One region of the Mesorhizobium sp. M0615 genome, then DNA from elsewhere that is predicted to be linked to it. Evidence: riboswitches for the same ligand, from Rfam matches in the RefSeq annotation. Region 1 holds a riboswitch; the other holds the start of a gene.
The links. Region 1 has a riboswitch for S-adenosylmethionine ahead of NKI46_RS13040 (O-succinylhomoserine sulfhydrylase). Riboswitches for the same ligand answer to the same signal wherever they lie in the genome.

Region 1 (9,118 bases):
TTTCGACGACATGCCGGAGCTGAAGATGCAATACGGCTATCCCGTCGTATTGGTCTCGATCGCGCTGATCTGCTCGTTTTTGTATTGGCGATTTCGGAAGAGTGGGTGGCTGTGATGGTAGGCAGTAGGCAGTAGGCAGTAGGCAGTAGGCAGTAGGCAGTAGGCAGTAGGCAGTAGTCAGAATAAGGTAGCGCCTCACGAGCGCTACCCCATTCCCTACTGCCCAGTCCCCAATCCCTATTCCTAACTACCGGCTTCTGCGCCGCTCTGAAGCCGGCTGGAACGCCACCCTTGCGTGGTACTTGCAGTAAGGTCCGGTTTCAGCCGCCTCGTTGCCGCAGAAGTTGAAGTCTTCCGACAGCGGGTCGCCATTCGGCCATTTGCAGGTGCGCTCGGTGAGATCGGTGAGCTGCAGATGCCGCGAGATCGGCACGACGACGTTTTCGACCGGGCGGATGTAGTGGCGCGCCACTGGCTCGGCGTCGAACTGCGCCTGCAGCGCGTTCGCCCCGATCGACGTCGTGACATGGCGCTGCGTGGTTGCGGCGCGCGGCACCGATTTCTGGATCGAAGATCCCTGCGTTGTCTTCTTCTGACGCGCCGGCGTCGCGGTCGAGCGTCCGCGGCCCGACAGCTTCAGCCGGTGCACCTTGCCGATGACCGCGTTGCGGCTGACCCCGCCGAGTTGTGCGGCGATCTGGCTTGCGCTCAAGCCCTCCGACCACAGTTTCCTGAGAAGTTCGACCCGCTCGTCAGTCCAGTTCATGAGACCGCGCTCCTGCTAAGTGTGCGGCAGCCGGAATCCGTTCCCGACCCGGCAATCTTTGCCGGGGCAGACACCACATATATTAGGTGATTAGGTCCGCCGCACGAAATCTAGTTATTTCCCGACTACAATTACCTCATGTGTTGACTCGGTGACAAGAGTCCCAGGTGCAACACGAATCGGTTTTTTAGGTTTTCCCCAACTTGCCCGGTCGCTTATGAGCCGGCGTCTCGTCGGGAGCTGGCCACGCGCCTCTGCACGACGTTTTCGTTGACTTCATGGCCGAAAAACACGATAAGCCGCAAAGGCCGCCGCTTTGGCGGCTTTTTTGATTTTTCCGGTACCGGAGACGCATATAATGAGCGGTTCGGCGCTTTACGAGACCTTTGCCCGCGCCCCTTTGGCCTTCGATCATGGCGAAGGCACCTGGCTGGTTACCGACAAGGGCGAGCGATATCTCGATTTCGCTGGCGGCATCGCGGTCAATTCGTTGGGCCACAGCCATCCGCATCTGGTCTCGGCCCTGACCGAACAGGCGGCCAAGCTCTGGCACGTCTCCAATCTCTACGAGATCCCGGGGCAGACCCGGCTCGGCGAGCGGCTGGCTGACGCCACCTTCGCCGACAAGGTGTTCTTCACCAATTCCGGCGCCGAGGCGCTCGAATGCGCGATCAAGACGGCGCGGCGCTACCAGTTCGTCAAGGGCCATCCCGAGCGCTTCCGGGTCGTCACCTTCGAAGGCGCCTTCCACGGCCGCACGCTGGCGACCATCGCCGCCGGCGGCCAGTACAAATATCTCGAAGGTTTTGGGCCCAAGGTCGAAGGCTTCGACCAGGTCGGCTTCGACGACATCGACGCCGCCGAGAAGGCGATCACACCAGAGACCGCCGCGATCCTGATCGAACCGGTGCAAGGCGAGGGCGGCATCCGCCCGGTGCCGACGCAATCCTTGAAACGGCTGCGGCAGCTCTGCGACCAGCACGGCCTGCTGCTGATCTTCGATGAGGTCCAGTGCGGTATCGGTCGCACCGGAAAGCTGTTCGCGCATGAATGGACCGGCGTGACGCCCGACATCATGGCGATTGCCAAGGGCATTGGCGGCGGCTTCCCGATGGGCGCGTGCCTCGCCACCGACGACGCTGTCGTCGGCATGACGGCAGGCGTGCATGGCACCACTTTCGGCGGCAATCCGCTGGCCATGGCGGTCGGCAACGCTGTGCTCGACGTCGTGCTGGAAGACGGCTTCCTCGAAGACGTCCAGCGCAAGGCATTGCTGATGAAGCAGGGCCTGGCGGCGGTCGCCGACGAATTTCCTGATGTCATCGAAGGCATCAGGGGCAGCGGCCTGATGCTTGGCCTGAAATGCGCCATGCCCAACACCAAGGTCAACATGGCGCTGCGCGACCAGCATCTGCTGGCGGTGCCGGCCGGCGACAACGTCATTCGTCTGCTGCCGCCGCTGACCGTCACCGACGCCGAGATCGGCGAAGCGCTCGATCGCATCCGCGCCGGCGCCAAGGGCCTGACCGACGCCATCGCCGCGGCCGCCGCGAAGTAATCCCGAGAACCATTCCCGATGAGCCTTCGCCATTTCACCGATCTTTCCGCCGTTTCCGAAGGCGATCTGCGCCTGATGCTGGACGATGCGGTGGTGCGCAAGGCGCGCCTCAAGGCCGGCGAACGGACCAAACCGCTCGAAGGCAAGGTGCTGGCCATGATCTTCGACAAGCCGTCGACGCGCACGCGCGTGTCCTTCGACGTCGGCATGCGACAGCTCGGCGGCGAGACCATCATGCTGACCGGCACCGAAATGCAGCTCGGCCGTTCCGAGACCATTGCCGACACCGCCAAGGTGCTGTCGCGCTATGTCGACGCCATCATGATCCGCACCACGTCGCATGAGCGGCTGCTCGAGCTGACCGAGAATGCCACGATTCCGGTCATCAACGGGCTGACCGACGACACCCATCCCTGTCAGCTGATGGCCGACATCATGACCTTCGAGGAGCATCGCGGTCCGGTTGCCGGCAAGACCATCGCCTGGACCGGCGACGGCAACAACGTGCTGCATTCGCTGCTCGAAGCTTCGGCGCGGTTCCGCTTCAACCTGAACGTCGCAGTGCCGGAAGGCAGCGAGCCGGCGCAAAAGCATATCGACTGGTCGAAGAGCAATGGCGGCAAGCTGCACTTCACCCGCTCGCCCGAGGAAGCCGTCGACCAAGCCGACTGCATCGTCACCGACTGCTGGGTGTCGATGGGCCAGGAACACCGCGCCCGCGGCCATAATGTCTTCTCGCCCTATCAGGTCAATGCGGCGCTGATGGCCAGGGCCAAGCCCGACGCCCTGTTCATGCACTGCCTGCCGGCGCATCGCGGCGAGGAAGTCACCGACGAGGTCATCGACGGTCCGCATTCGGTTGTCTTCGACGAAGCCGAGAACCGGCTCCACGCCCAGAAGGCGGTTTTGGCCTGGTGTCTGGGCGCTTGATCTCCAGGCGCTTGATCTCCAAGCGCTTGATCCGGGGCGGCGCGATGCCTATTTGCGCCCCATCACGCAAATCAAGCGCGTTTGGACGCATGCACCCCTCCGGGCCGCATGGCCGCGCCCTGGAGCTTTGTCATGTTGGAAACGCATCAAGTGACTGAACATCACCCCAAACTCGGCGAGTTCGGCTATGCCGGCGACGATCATGTCGTACCCTTCGAGGTCGGCCCGCTCGACGTGCGCGGCCGCACCGTGCAACTCGGGCCGATGCTCGACGCCATCCTCAACCGTCACGACTATCCCGAGCCGGTCGCCCGCCTGCTGGCGGAAGCCTGTGTGCTGACGGTGCTGCTCGGCACCTCGCTCAAATTCGAAGGCAAGTTCATCCTGCAGACCCGCACCGACGGCCCGGTCGACATGCTGGTCGCGGATTTCTCCACGCCTTCGGCATTGCGCGCCTATGCGCGTTTCGACGCCGACCGGCTGGAGGCCCTGGTGGCCGCAGGCCAGACCTCGCAGCAGACGCTGCTGGGCAGCGGCGTTTTGGCGCTGACCATCGACCAGGGCGCGCACACGCAGCGCTATCAGGGCATCGTCCAGCTCGACGGCGAGACGCTGGAGGACGCCGCGCGCACCTATTTCCGCCAGTCGGAGCAGATCCCGACCGACCTCAGGCTGTCGGTGGCCAAGCTTCTGACGCCAGGTCCCGGCGGCGCTCGTGAGCAGTGGCGCGCCGGCGGCATCCTGGCGCAGTTCCTGCCGCAGTCACCCGAGCGCATGCGCGTGCCCGACATTTCGGGCGGCGACGGCGATCCGCGTGACGTGACGCAGGAGCCGGCCGACAATTCGTGGCGCGAGCTGGTGGCGCTGCTCGGCACCATCGAGCCGACCGAGCTGATCGACCCGACCATCGGCGCCGAGCGGCTGCTCTACAGGCTGTTCCACGAACATGGCGTGCGCGTCTTCGGCGGCGTGCCGGTCGCCGACCAATGTTCCTGCTCAAGGGACAAGATACGCGGCATCCTCGAGGGGTTTTCCGCGCAGGAGATCAAGGACAGCACCGAAGATGGCGGCATCCACGTCGCCTGCGAGTTCTGCTCGAAGCAGTACGACTTCGACCCGGCGGAGTTTGCAACTCAGTAGCATCTCTTCCTTCTCCCCGTTCACGGGGAGAAGGTGCCCGAAGGGCGGATGAGGGCAGCGCGAACTTTGGTGAATGGCCGCGCATAGCCTAGGTCATGTGCGTGGAAGATAACCTCATGACTCTGGCGCTGCCCCTCATTGCCCTGCCGGGCATTTCTCCCCGTATAGTGACGGGGAGAAAACCCCTAATTTACCGTCCGTCGGGTCCCCGGCAGATCCAGCGAAAACGCGGGAATAGCGACGTCGAACGTCTCGCCCTTTTTGTTGCGCATGGTGTAGTGGCCGACCATGAAGCCGGAGGGCGTCGAGAGCGGGCAGCCTGACGTGTATTGATAGCTGTCGCCGGGATTGAGCTCAGGCTGGTCGCCGACCACGCCGGCGCCGCGCACTTCCTCGACCCGGCCGCTGCCGTCGGTGATGTGCCAGTAACGCGCCATAAGCTGCACGAAATCGTCCGACTGGTTGTCGATCGTCACCTGGTAGCCCCAGACATAACGGTTCTCCGCCGGGTCCGAGCGGTCCTCCAGGTAGAACGGTCTGACCTGCACTTCGATGTTGCGCGTGACGGCGCGGTACATGGGCTGCTCCGGTTGCGCAGCAGGGAACATTTGTCGCGCCATGCGGTTTGATACGCGCAGAGCGGCATGTCCTGCCAGCCTCAAAGCGCAGTGCCGACAAACAATGTCATTTAAGTGACACATGACAATGTTGGTGTGCGCAAACCTTGCCGGCGACTCAAGGCCCATCTGTCGACTGACAAAGCAGCCGCGAGCGGCCTTTCCGGAGTGACCAGATCTCGATGGAACCAGCTCTCACAGCCGCCTTCGCTTCCTCCGCTTTGCTTCTTTCCAATCTCGCCAGCATCCTGCTTGCTTCGTCGAAACTGCAAGCGCGTCGCCTTATCCCTCCGCCGTCCGGCGAGCAGCCACCGGTCTCGATCGTCGTGCCGTCGCGCGGCGTGGAGCCGTTCACACAAGAGACGCTGCAGCGAGCCTTCTCGCTCGACTGGCCGCGCTACGAACTGATCTTCTGCGTCGCTCACGCCGACGATCCCGTCGTCAAACTGATAAACAGGGCGATCGTCCTGTTTCCCAACGTGCCGGCCCGGCTGCTGATCGGCGACGACCGCGTCAGCAGCAACCCGAAGCTCAACAACTGCGTCAAGGGCTGGGAAGCGGCGCGCTATCATTGGGTTATTCTGGCGGATTCCAACGTGCTGATGCCAAGGGATTACGTCCAGCACCTGATGGCGGCCTGGCGGACCAATACCGGGCTTATCTGCTCGACGCCGATCGGCTCGCGGCCGGATGGCTTCTGGGCCGAGGTCGAATGCGCGTTCCTCAACACGCTGCAGGCGCGCTGGCAATATGCCGGCGAGGCGCTTGGCCTCGGCTTTGCCCAGGGCAAGAGCATGCTGTGGAACAAGCCGATGCTCGATACCAATGGCGGTATCCGCGCGCTGGCCGCCGAGATCGCCGAGGATGCTGCTGCAACCAAGCTGGTCAACGGACTGGGCCTGCACGTCAATCTCGTTGCCTCGCCTTTCGAGCAACCACTGGGGCAGCGCCGACTTGCCGACATCTGGTCGCGCCAGGCGCGCTGGGCGCGGTTGCGCCGCGTCACCTTCCCGCTGTTTTTCGCACCCGAGATCCTGACCGGCGTCGCCGTGCCGTTGGCGTTGGCGCTGGTGGCGGCCGCAAGTGCCGGCATCAGCCTGCCGGCCACGGTGTTGGCCGTGCTGACGGCGGCCTACATTCCCGAATGCGCGCTGGCCGCGGCCAAGGGCTGGCACCTGTCGCTGCGCATGGTCCCGGCGATGATGGTGCGCGACATGATGCTTCCCGCCATCTGGGCGCGCGGCTGGCTGAGCGGCGCCGTCGACTGGCGCGGCAACATCATGACCATCGGCACCAAGACGGCCGAACTGGAAGAGGTTTCGTCGGGAGCGTGACGCCTCGCGGCCTATCCGGCTGCCTTCAGCGCCTGCGCAACGTCCTCCAGCAGATCGTCCGTGTCCTCAAGGCCGACCGACAGCCTGAGCGTTCCCGGCCCGATGCCGAGCTCGGCGCGCGCTTCATCGCTGAGGTTCTTGTGCGTGGTGGTCGCCGGATGGGTGATCAGGCTCTTGGCGTCGCCGAGATTGTTGGAGATCAGCACGATGTCGAGCGCGTTCTGCAAGGCGAAGGCCGCCTGCTTGCCGCCCTTCACGTCGAGGCAGATCAGCGTCGATCCGCCCGTCATCTGCTTCTTGACGATGTCGGCCTGCGGGTGGTCGGCGCGGCCGGGATAGATGACGCGGGCGATTTCCGGCCGTCCTGCCAGGAAATCCGCGATCTTGGCCGCGCTTTCAGTCTGCTGGCGCACCCGAACCGGCAGCGTCTCCAGGCCCTTGAGCAGCGTCCAGGCGTTGAACGGCGACAGGCTCGGGCCGGTGTGGCGGAAATAGTCGTGCAAATTCTCGTCGATCCATTTCTTGTCCGACAGGATGATGCCGCCGAGACAGCGTCCCTGGCCGTCAATGTGCTTGGTCGCGGAGTAGACGACGATATGGGCGCCGAGCTGCAAGGGCTTCTGCTGCAAGGGCGTGGCAAAGACATTGTCGACGATCAGCCTGGCGCCGATCGAGGTGGCGAGCGCCGCCACCGCTGCGATGTCGACCACTTCCAGCGTCGGATTGGTCGGGCTTTCCAGGAAGAACAGTTTCGTGTTCGGCCGCACCGCCTTTTCCCAGTTGACGATGTCGGTGCCGTCGACCAGCGTTGCCTCGATGCCGTATTTCGGCGCCAGCGTCTCGACCACCCAGCGGCAGGAGCCGAACAGCGCGCGCGCCGCAACGATATGGTCGCCGGCCTTGGCGCTGCACAGCAGCGCTGCCGTCACCGCCGCCATGCCCGACGCCGTGGCGCGGGCATCTTCGGCACCCTCCAGCGCGCACATGCGCTTTTCGAACATGTCGACCGTAGGGTTGGCGTAGCGCGAATAGATGAAGCCCGGCTCCTCGCCTTTGAAACGGGCTTCCGCGGCCTGCGCCGTTTCATAGACATAGCCTTGAGTGAGATACATCGCTTCCGACGTCTCGCCGAACTGGGAACGCAGTGTTCCCCCGTGCACGAGTGCGGTCTGAGGCTTCCAGTTACGCTTCTTGGTGCTCATCGCTTTTGTTCCAGACACAAAAAAACCGGCCGCGAAAGTCGCAACCGGTCCATATGGCCTGGCGGCCCGACGGTCCTTTAGCGACTTGTTTAACGTGGCTGCAAGCCGACCGGCCAAATCACCACGGGATAACGACCCTTTAGACCTCACCTGCGCTTGCGTCAATTGCCGGCTTCATTAAGAGGTTTGTACCAGGCAGGTTCCGCAATAATATCCAGCGGTTTTGCGGCAAGAACCTGCCACAAAGAGACCGACCTTGGAGCGGAGCCAGCCTTTTGCGGCAGACAGGCATTCTTCCCGATCAGGACATTTCCGCGCTGTTTCAGTCCGGCGCGCTGAAGTCGCCGCGCGCGCTCGATGTCGACCAGGTGCAGCCGGCGAGCCTCGATCTCAGGCTCGGCGACAAGGCTTTTCGCGTGCGCGCCTCCTTCCTGCCGGGTCCCGATCATCTGGTGGCCGACAAGCTTCACCGGCTGAAATTGCACGAATTCAGTCTCGCCGAGGGCGCGGTGCTGGAAACCGGCTGCGTCTACATCGTGCCGCTGCTCGAAAGCCTGGCGCTGCCCGCAAACGTGTCGGCCTCGGCCAACCCGAAAAGCTCGACCGGCCGGCTCGACATCTTCACCCGGGTGATGACCGATCGCGGCCATGAGTTCGACAAGATCGCCCCCGGCTATCACGGGCCGCTTTATCTCGAAGTCAGTCCACGCACCTTCCCGATCGTCGTACGCGCCGGATCGAGGCTGTCGCAGATCCGCTTTCGCACTGGCAACGCGCTGTTGTCGGAGGCAGAACTGAACGAATTGCACCGCGCCGAGATGCTGGTGGCGACCGAGCCGCCCAACATTTCCGGCGGCGGCATTGCGCTGTCGATCGATCTTGACGGCGACCAGAACGGCCTGGTCGGCTATCGCGGCAAGCATCACACCGGCTTGGTCGATGTCGACAAGCGCGCCGCCCAGGATGCCGTCGATTTCTGGGAGCCGCTCTACAAGAGCGGCGCCGGCGAACTGGTGCTCGACCCGGACGAGTTCTACATCCTGGTCAGCCGCGAAGCCGTGCACGTGCCGCCGCTCTACGCCGCCGAGATGACGCCCTTCGATCCGCTGGTTGGCGAATTCCGTGTTCACTATGCCGGCTTCTTCGATCCGGGCTTCGGCCATTCGGCCTCAGGCGGCACCGGCAGCCGGGCGGTGCTCGAAGTGCGCAGCCACGAAGTGCCGTTCATCCTCGACCACGGCCAGATCGTCGGCCGGCTGGTCTACGAACACATGCTGAAGCGGCCGCAGGCGCTTTACGGCACCGATCTCGGCTCGAATTACCAGGCGCAAGGCCTCAAGCTCTCCAAGCATTTCCGCCCCGCCGGCTGAGCCTTCGATCACCGTCAGGCAAAATACTTGCCTGCGCTGCCTCACCATGCTTGGCTGCCTTTCGGTGGCCGGCAAGAGAACGGCGCGCAAGGGGAACCAAAATGCAGATTTCAAGATGGATCATATCGGCAGCGGGCGCTGCCATGCTGGTGATATCGGCCGGCTCGCTGGCTGAGGCGCAGGAGAAATTGAAGATCGGCA
Region 2 (9,118 bases), on a different contig from region 1:
AAACGCCGATTTTCGTGCCGCGTGTTCCGTATTTTCCTGCCGGCACGTTACGCGAAGTGCTGCATCCGAATGGCTCGGCGCCGGCTGGCGATGCTGATTTTGGGGCGGTGCTGGCCGAGGTCGGCCTCGAGCGGCTGTCATCCTCGCTCGACCGTTCCGCACGCTGGGAGCGTGAACTCAACGATGACGAACAGCGGTCGCTGGCCTTCGCCAGGCTGGCCTTGCGGCAGCCGAAATGGGTGATCATCGACGAAGCGATGGACGCGTTCGATGGTCCTTCGCTACGAAGGGTGCTGTCCATGCTGGAGAAACGCCTGCCGGAAACCGCGATCCTCAACATCGGGCGCGGACTGCACAATGGTCATTTCTTTCCACGCGCATTGAACATCGTGAAGGATACGGGTGCTGCGCCACTGAAACCCGCCCGAGTCAGGACCGGCGCCATCGACCCGCCGCCGAAAGCGGCCGTGCGGCGAAAGAAGTAGAAGGGGCTTTATTTCGCCGCGATCGCGGCGAAGATTCACGGGTCGAAACATCCGTGGTGCGGCCATGCTCGATGCGCTCAGCCTGCTTGCCTGCCTTGCCTGCACCACGCCCGTGGCTGCCCCGGCCGTTGCCGTGGATGTCGAACTGGTGCTGGCCGTCGACATCTCACAGTCGATGGACGAGAGGGAGTTCGCGCTGCAGCGCGCTGGCTATGTCGAGGCGCTCAGGCATCCCGATTTCATCAAGGCCGTGCGCTCGGGAACCACCGGGCGCATCGCGCTTGCCTATTTCGAATGGGCGGGCGTCGTGCGCGAGGATGGCGTCATCGCCTGGCAGGTGATCGACAGCGCAGAGAGCGCCAACGCCTTCGCCGACAGAATAGAAGCGCGGCCGTTCCGCAGCTTTCGCGGCACCTCGATTTCCGGTGCGCTTGCCTTCGGCGCCGGGCTGTTCGAGGGCACGGGGTTCGATGCGCCACGCAGCGTCATCGACATTTCCGGCGACGGTCCCAACAACACCGGGCTGCCCGTCGCCACGACACGCGATGCGGCGGTGGCCAAGGGCATCGTCATCAACGGCCTGCCGATCCTGATCAGCCCGTCGCCGACCTTCAGCCATCTCGACCAGTATTATGACGACTGCGTCACCGGTGGGCCCGGCTCCTTCGTGTTGCCGATCTATGCGGCCTCGGAATTCGCCACCGCCATACGCCGCAAGCTGATCCTGGAGGTGAGCGGCATCGCCGATGCGACCGTGGTCCCGATCGATGCCGCCGCACCCATGGACTGCCTGCAGGGCGAACGCGACCGGCGGCTATATTCCGACCCATATCTGCCGGAACTCGACAAATGAGGTTTGAGGCAGTTCGGAGGGGAAAGCCGCTGCGCGGCTTGTCGGCAAACTTCAGGCCGGCCGTGCACCGTATTTGTCGCGAAATTCGGCATAGAGATCGCGGCGCCAGCGCCGGCCGCCGACATAGCCACGCAACAGCTGCGGCAGCGAATAGCCAAGCGCCTTCGACGACCGGTTGGCCATATAGCCGGAGAACGCCTGCGAAACCCTGCCCTTGAGTGCATCGGCGATGAGCTGCCGGGCGATCATGTAAGGCGGAATGTAGGGGTAGCGGTCGGCGATATAGGGGTGCTTGTCGATCAAGCTCGCATAGGCTTCGACATAGCCGTCCCGGCGACCGGAGATCGAATTCTCCGAGTTGTACTTTTTCCAGTCGATCACTTCGGACAGCTGCGCGCCGCTGCGACGGGCAAAGCGCAGCAACAATTCGCGATCCTGCATGCGCGTGACGTCACTGTCGTAGCCGCCGATGGCCAGCAGCGACTCGCGCCGGGCGGTGATTGCCGACCCGGCAATGAAGATGGTCTGCGCGACAAGGGCCCGCTCCAGCGAGTCGCGGCTCAGCAGCGCTTCGCGGTTGACGCAGTTGGTGCGGCGATTGCCCTTCAGCGACACGAAGGAACTGATCAGCACTTCGAGCGAGGGATTGTTGTCGAACTGCTCCAGCGTCCGCGCCAGGCGATCCGGCAAATAGACGTCGTCGGAATCGAGGAATGTCACCACCGGCGCCTGCGCCCGCTCGATGCCGGCATTGCGGGCGGCATTGGCGCCGCGCCATTTCGAGCCAACATAGATCAGCCGTGGATCGCGGATTTCGGCAAGTGCGGCTGCCGTACCGTCGGTCGAGCCGTCATCGACGACAATGTGTTCGAACCGGGGAAAATTCTGCGCCAGCACGCTCTCCACGGCGCGCACCACCTTGCTGCGGCGATTGTGCGTCGGTGTGATCACCGAGATCAGCGGAGCGAGGTCGGTTGCCTTGGACATGTTGCTTCGATTGTGCCCCGAAATGCCTGGAGGCCGGAGGTTTTGATGGTCGCCGTCCAAGCCTTACCCCGGGATGGCATTCGATTCGACGCTACAAAAAACCAGCGGCAATGTCATCACAAACTGTTGAGCCAGGACGCCGGTAAGCCGGCCGATTACCCCAGACGTAATCGACCGATGGCCATCATGTCTGCAGATTGCGCCAACGAAGCCGGTCGTCGGGCTTCGATCTCACAGGGAGTTCAGCCATGGCCGCCTACGCCGTCGCCCATATGCGTCAAGTCACAATGGGCCCGCAGATTGTCGAGTATCTGCAGAGGATCGACGCCACATTGGAGCCGTTCGGCGGCCGCTTCCTTGTCCACGGCGGCGACATGGACGTGGTCGAAAACGAATGGCCCGGGCATCTGATCGTCATCGAGTTTCCGGACAGGGCGCATGCGTGGGGCTGGTACGATTCATCAGCCTATCGGGAGATTCTGGTCTTGCGCACCGACAACTCCCACGCCGATGTGATCATCGCCGATGGCGTTCAGCACCCGCACAAGGCGACGGACGTGCTGGAATAGGGGCAAACTACCGCTTCAGCAAGAACACCGCTTGCTGGCCGAAGAAATTCCAGAACCACCATGGCATCGACAGGCCGATCTTCTGGCCGTTGCCGTCGAGCGCGGTGGCTTTCTCGACCGAAGCGCCGAGTTCCTCGACCAGATTGACGAAGTCGCGGATGGTGCAGAAATGGATGTTGGGCGTGTCGTACCAGGAATAGGGCAGGTCCGCGGTCACCGGCATCCGGCCCTTGACGAACAGCGACAGCCGCACCCGCCAGTGGCCGAAATTGGGGAAGGAGACGATGGCGCGGTTGCCGATTCGTAGCAGCTCGTCGAGCACCAGCTTCGGGTTGCGGGTCGCCTGCAGCGTCTGAGACAGGACGACGAAGTCAAAACCCTTGTCTGGATAGAATTCGAGGTCGGTATCGGCATCGCCCTGGATGACCGAGAGACCGCGCGCCACGCATTCATTGACGCCGCGCTGTGACAGCTCCAGCCCGCGGCCGTCGACCTGCTTGGTCTCCTGCAGGAGTTCGAGCAGCAGGCCGTCGCCGGAGCCGACATCGAGCACCCGCGACTGCGGCGGTATCAGGTTGGCCACGACTTCGAGGTCGACGCGCTGGCTGCCATTGACGCTCATGAGGCGAGCCCCCTTGCGCGGGCCGCCGAGCCGATGAAGCCCTTGATGGCGGCAAACAGTTCGGGTTCATCGAGCAGGAAGGCATCATGGCCGCGGTCGGTGTCGATCTCGACGAAGGAGACGGAGGCGCCGGCGGCGTTGAGCGCATGCACGATCGAGCGGCTCTCCTCGGTCGGGAACAGCCAGTCCGAGGTGAAGGACACCAGGCAGAAGCGGGTCTTGGTCCCGGCAAAGGCATCTGCCAACCGGCCGCCATGGTCGGCGGCGAGGTCGAAATAATCCATCGAACGGGTCATGTAGAGGTAGGAGTTGGCGTCGAAGCGGTCGACGAATGTCATGCCCTGGTGGCGCAGATAGCTTTCGATCTGGAAATCTGCGTCGAAACCGAAGGTCAGCGCTTCGCGGTCCTGCAGATTGCGGCCGAATTTCCGATGCAGGGCGGCTTCCGACAGATAGGTGATGTGGGCGGCCATGCGCGCCACGGCGAGCCCCTTTTCCGGGCGCTTGCCGTGCTCGAAATATTTGCCGCCATGCCAGTCCGGATCGGCCATGACGGCCTGCCGGCCGACCTCGTGGAAGGCGATGTTCTGCGAGGAATGGCGTGCGCCTGTGGCGATCGGCAGGGCCGAGAAGACGCGCTCGGAATAGCACGATGCCCATTCCAGCACCTGCATGCCGCCCATCGAGCCGCCGAGCACGCAAAACAGCTTTTCGATGCCGAAATGGTCGACCAGCATCAGTTGCGCCCGCACCATGTCGCGGATGGTGATGATTGGCAGGTCGAGGCCGTAGGGCTTGCCGGTGGCGGGATTGGTCGAGGCCGGACCCGTGGAGCCGAGGCAGCCGCCGATGACGTTGGAGCAAATGACGAAGAAGCGGTTGGTGTCGATGATCTTGCCGGGACCGATCAGCACTTCCCACCAGCCGGGCTTGCCGGTCACCGGATTGGTGCTGGCGACATGCTGGTCGCCGGTCAGCGCGTGGCAGACCAGGATGGCGTTGGTGCGGGCATCGTTGAGGGCGCCATATGTCTGGTAGGCGATCTGGAACGGCGACAAAAGCGTGCCGGCGTCGAGCTTCAGCGGCTTGTCAGGGCCAAAACGCAACACAGGGCTCGACGGGTTGTCGGCCTCGTTGTTGGTTTTTGTAGCGCGGAGCGCGGCCATGTGACTCTCCTTGCCCGCCGTCAGGCAATAAAAAACCGGCAGTGCGATCGCAAAGCCGGTTACGTCACGCAAACGGCCCTTTAGCGAGTTGTTTAACGTGGCTGCAAGCCGACCGGCCAAATCACCACGGAACTGTTGCGTTCTTCTAGAACTCGTGCGGCCCGGCGTCAACGGCCAGCTATTGCCCGCCTCTCGACATTCGCGGCTACGGCTTGTATTTCCGCTGCGGCCTCCGGACGGAGGCATTCTCGATGGATTTGCGACATGGACAAGACAGCGGACAAGGCACGGCCGACGCCCCGCGCGGGCATTATGGACATCGACGCCTATGTGCCGGGCAAGAGCACGGCACCGGCCGGCGTCGCCAAGGTCCATAAATTGTCGTCGAACGAGAACCCGCTCGGCCCGTCGCCGAAGGCGATCGAGGCCGCGCGCGAAGTGGCTGGCAAGCTCGATGTCTATCCCGACGGCACCGCCCGCCGGCTGCGCGAGGCGATCGCCGAGGTGCATGGCCTCAACCCGGCAAACATCATCTGCTCCAACGGTTCCGACGAGATTTTGGGCCTGCTGGCGCAGACCTATCTGGCGCCAGGCGATGAGGCGATTTTTACCGAACATGCCTTCATGGTCTACAAGATCTACATTCAGTCGGCGGGGGCCAAGCCGGTTGCTGTGAAGGAAACCGAGGAGCGCGCCGACGTCGACGCGATCCTGGCCGCGGTGACGCCGCGGACCAAAATCATCTTCCTCGCCAATCCCAACAATCCGACCGGCACCTATCTGCCGTTCCAGGAGGTCCGCCGCCTGCATTCCACGCTCCCGGGCAACGTGCTTCTGGTGCTCGACGCGGCCTATGCCGAATATGTCAGGCGCAATGACTACGAGGCCGGCATCGAGCTGGCGGGCAGCGCACAGAATGTGGTCATGACCCGCACCTTCTCCAAGCTCGGCCTTGGCGGCGCGCGCATCGGCTGGATGTATGGCCCACTCCACATCGTCGATGCCATCAACCGTATCCGCGGCCCTTTCAACGTTAACGCAACAGCGATCGAGGCCGGCATTGCCGCCATCCGCGACCGCGCCCATGTCGAGCGCAGTTCGTTGCACAACGAGACCTGGCTTACCTGGCTGAATGAAGAGCTGACGAAGCTTGGGCTCAGGGTGACGCCCAGCGTCGGCAATTTCGTCCTCATCCACTTTCCCGACGACAAGAAGCATTCGGCTGAGGCGGCGGACGACTACCTCACCCAGCGCGGCTATATATTGCGGCGCGTTACCGGCTATGGCTTTCCCAATGCGCTGCGCATGAGCGTCGGCACCGAAGAAGCCAATCGCGGCGTTATCGACGCCCTCACGACGTTCCTGAAAAGCTGAAACAATGACATCACCGATGTTTGAAAAGATCGCGCTGGTCGGCATCGGCCTGATCGGCTCGTCGCTGGCCCGCGTTATCCGCCGCGAGGGCCTGGCCCGCCATGTCGCCATCGCGACGCGCAGCCCGGCCACGCTGGCGCGGGCGAAGGAGCTCGGTCTTGGCGAGAGCTACACCACCGGCGCCAGGGAAGCGGTCCGCGACGCCGACCTGATCATCGTCTCGGTGCCTGTGGGATCGTCGGGCGAGGTGGCGCAAGAGATCGCGCCGGGGCTGAAAAAGGGCGCCATCCTCACCGATGTCGGTTCGACCAAGGCCTCCGTCATTGCGCAAATGCAGCCCTATGTACCGGACGGCGTGCACTTTATTCCGGGGCACCCGCTGGCAGGTACGGAGAAATCGGGCCCGGATGCGGGTTTCGCCGACCTGTTCGAAAACCGCTGGTGCATCTTCACGCCGCTGCCGGGAACCGATCCGGCCGCGCTGGAAAAGCTGTCGGAATTCTGGCGGCGCTGCGGCTCCAACATCGACTCGATGGACCCGCAGCATCATGACATGACGCTGGCCATCGTTTCGCATCTTCCGCACATCATTGCCTACAACATCGTCGGCACGGCCGACGATCTGGAATCGGTGACCAAGTCGGAAGTGATCAAATATTCGGCTTCCGGTTTCCGCGACTTCACCCGTCTGGCCGCCTCCGACCCGACCATGTGGCGCGACGTGTGCCTGCACAACAAGGATGCCATCCTGGAAATGCTGGCGCGCTTTTCGGAGGACCTCGCCTCGCTGCAGCGGGCGATCCGCTGGGGCGACGGCGACAAGCTGTTCGACCTGTTCACCCGCACCCGGGCCGTTCGCCGTTCGATCATCGAGGCCGGCCAGGATATCGACGTGCCGGATTTCGGCCGGCAGGCGGTCGAGCACCCGGTGAAAAGTTAAATCTGTTTCAGACGGGCCAGGTCGCCGCGACCATGGCCATTGTCTCGGCCCGGTCCGGCGCGCCCAGCCGGCCGCCGAAGCGCTGGCATTTGAGCGCGGCCGCCGCGCTGGCAAAGCGCAACGCGTGCTCGACCGACATGGCCTCAGCAAGTCCAACGGCAAAGGCGCCGTGGAAAACGTCGCCGGCGGCCAGCGTGTCGACCGCCTTGACCTTCGGCGCCGCGATGTGGCGCACGCATCCGGCGGACCGGTCATGCCACCAGCTTCCCGAGGCGCCGCCGGTCACCGCCACGAAGGCGTCTGTGCGGCTGGCGAGGTCGGCGCAGGCGGTTTCGGGATCCAGCGCGTGGCCGCAGACAATGCGTGCAGCCGTCTCCGAAGCGACGATGTGCGACGCCAGCGGCAACAGATGCTCCAGCACCTCCAGCGGCGCCGTGTCGGCGTCGAGGATTGCCGGGCAACCGGCGTCGCGCGCGGCGGTCAAGGCAAGAGCGGCGGCGCCCGGCCAGCGCACATCGACCAGCACGGCATCGAAGCCGGAAAGATCGGCGACAGGCACCGCCTCGGGGTCGGCCTGCGCCTTTGGGTCGTAGAAGGGCACGATGATGCGCTCGCCATGAGCGTCGACCAGGATCGCGGCCAGCGCCGAGCGGGCGCCTTCGACGCGGCGGACAAAGCCGCAATCGACGCCCTCGGCCTCGATGCCGGCCAGCAATTGGTCGCCGACGGCATCGTCACCTGCACTTGCCCACAGGAACACCTCGGCGCCGAGACGGCGGGCGGCGCAGGCAGCACTTGTCGCCATGCCCGAGGCGATCTGGATGCCGTCCGAGGCGATGAACTTGCCCTGATGCGTGGGCAGGGTTTCGACGCGCAGGATGGTATCCAGCGTCAGCGCGCCAACGCTCAGCAGTTTCACCGGTCGGTTCATGCGTCGGCTTGCTCGAGCATGATCTCTCCCCAAAAGCCGTTCCCGCTCTTTGCGATCATGCTCTATCTCTTTGTTTTAACGGAATTCCGGACGGAAAACCGCTCACACTTTTCTTGGAATTGCTCTAATCGAGCGGCTTGATCTTGCCCAGCGGAATGAAGCCGAGCGAGACCTTGCCCTTCACCACCTTGAGCGGCATCGACGGTTCGTTGCCGAGCAGCGCCAGACCGGCAAAGCCTTGCTCGATCTGGCTCTTCTGCTCGGGGATTGCGGTGGCGAGGATTGCCGCCACGGCTTTGGGATCCTGCAGCTTGATCGTCAGGTCGGCATTGACCAGGCCGTTGGCGTCGACCGACACCGGGCCGGAGACGGTGATGCGCGCGGTTCCCGACGACAGATCGAGCTTGTGGATGTCGGCCGCCTGGCCGCGCAGGCTCCTGGCCTGCGTCTTCATCAGCGCGACGCCGTTCTTCAGCGTCGCGTCGCCGCTGCCGTCGAGCGGCGGCAGCACGCGCCCGCCGATCGCGTCGGCGTCGATCTCAAGATCGGTGAAGCTGCCGACGTAGCCGATGTCCTGGCCGTCGGGCCGCAACTCGCCCGCCGCGGTTCCGGCGCTGAACAGTGAAACCGGATCAGTGTCGTCGGCCGGATCCGTCTGGCCGGACAAGCCCTCCGCCTGCAGCGAAATGCTCCGGGGCAGGGGCCAGAAGAGCTTGGCATTGGCCTGCAGATTGTCCCAGTCGATCCATAGCGGCGCCATCCCCGGCACCGAGGTGCGCAGCGGCCCACGCAACTCGGCGGCAGGCGACAAAGGCCGGATGAGCTCTGCAACGAAGTTGAAGCTGCCTGCCGAGGCGGCAACGTTCCTGGCGTCGTCCTCGTAAGCCAGATTGTCACAGGAGATGGCAAAACTCAGGGGGTAGCCGCTGACGGTGAGGTTGGCACAGCCGGCCTCGATGCCTTTGTCCTTGAGCGAGGCCACCGCCTTGTCGGCTTCGCTGCTGACGCGACCGGCGACATAGAACCAGACTGCGCTGTAGACGCCGAACAGCATAACGAGCAAGGCAGCGAGCCACATCAGCCGGCGGCGAAACTTCGACGGACGCTCGTCACTTGACGTCATGCTGCGGCTTTCATTAACGCGGGCGTGTTGCGGGTGGACTGTGGCTTACGCAAAAGCAAAAAGAACAG

Region 2: linked by a shared signal. The riboswitch ahead of metX (homoserine O-acetyltransferase MetX) and the one ahead of NKI46_RS13040 (O-succinylhomoserine sulfhydrylase) in region 1 are both predicted to bind S-adenosylmethionine.

The regions. Positions count from the first base shown of each region.
Region 1 covers NZ_JAMYQI010000006.1:320,774-329,891, forward strand. The annotation lists gene NKI46_RS13005 (magnesium and cobalt transport protein CorA) at 1-115, shown strand, start outside; gene NKI46_RS13010 (GcrA family cell cycle regulator) at 248-766, opposite strand; gene NKI46_RS13015 (aspartate aminotransferase family protein) at 1,125-2,324, shown strand; gene argF (ornithine carbamoyltransferase) at 2,343-3,254, shown strand; gene NKI46_RS13025 (Hsp33 family molecular chaperone) at 3,363-4,394, shown strand; gene apaG (Co2+/Mg2+ efflux facilitator ApaG/CorD) at 4,580-4,972, opposite strand; gene NKI46_RS13035 (ceramide glucosyltransferase) at 5,194-6,345, shown strand; gene NKI46_RS13040 (O-succinylhomoserine sulfhydrylase) at 6,357-7,547, opposite strand; SAM riboswitch at 7,605-7,682, opposite strand; gene NKI46_RS13045 (2'-deoxycytidine 5'-triphosphate deaminase) at 7,823-8,917, shown strand; gene NKI46_RS13050 (ABC transporter substrate-binding protein) at 9,019-9,118, shown strand, end outside.
Region 2 covers NZ_JAMYQI010000008.1:83,577-92,694, forward strand. The annotation lists gene NKI46_RS15580 (ABC transporter ATP-binding protein/permease) at 1-485, shown strand, start outside; gene NKI46_RS15585 (DUF1194 domain-containing protein) at 550-1,338, shown strand; gene NKI46_RS15590 (glycosyltransferase family 2 protein) at 1,390-2,325, opposite strand; gene NKI46_RS15595 (DUF1330 domain-containing protein) at 2,574-2,894, shown strand; gene metW (methionine biosynthesis protein MetW) at 2,902-3,516, opposite strand; gene metX (homoserine O-acetyltransferase MetX) at 3,513-4,682, opposite strand; SAM riboswitch at 4,743-4,820, opposite strand; gene hisC (histidinol-phosphate transaminase) at 4,947-6,056, shown strand; gene NKI46_RS15615 (prephenate/arogenate dehydrogenase family protein) at 6,061-6,996, shown strand; gene NKI46_RS15620 (sugar kinase) at 7,004-7,927, opposite strand; gene NKI46_RS15625 (DUF2125 domain-containing protein) at 8,052-9,050, opposite strand.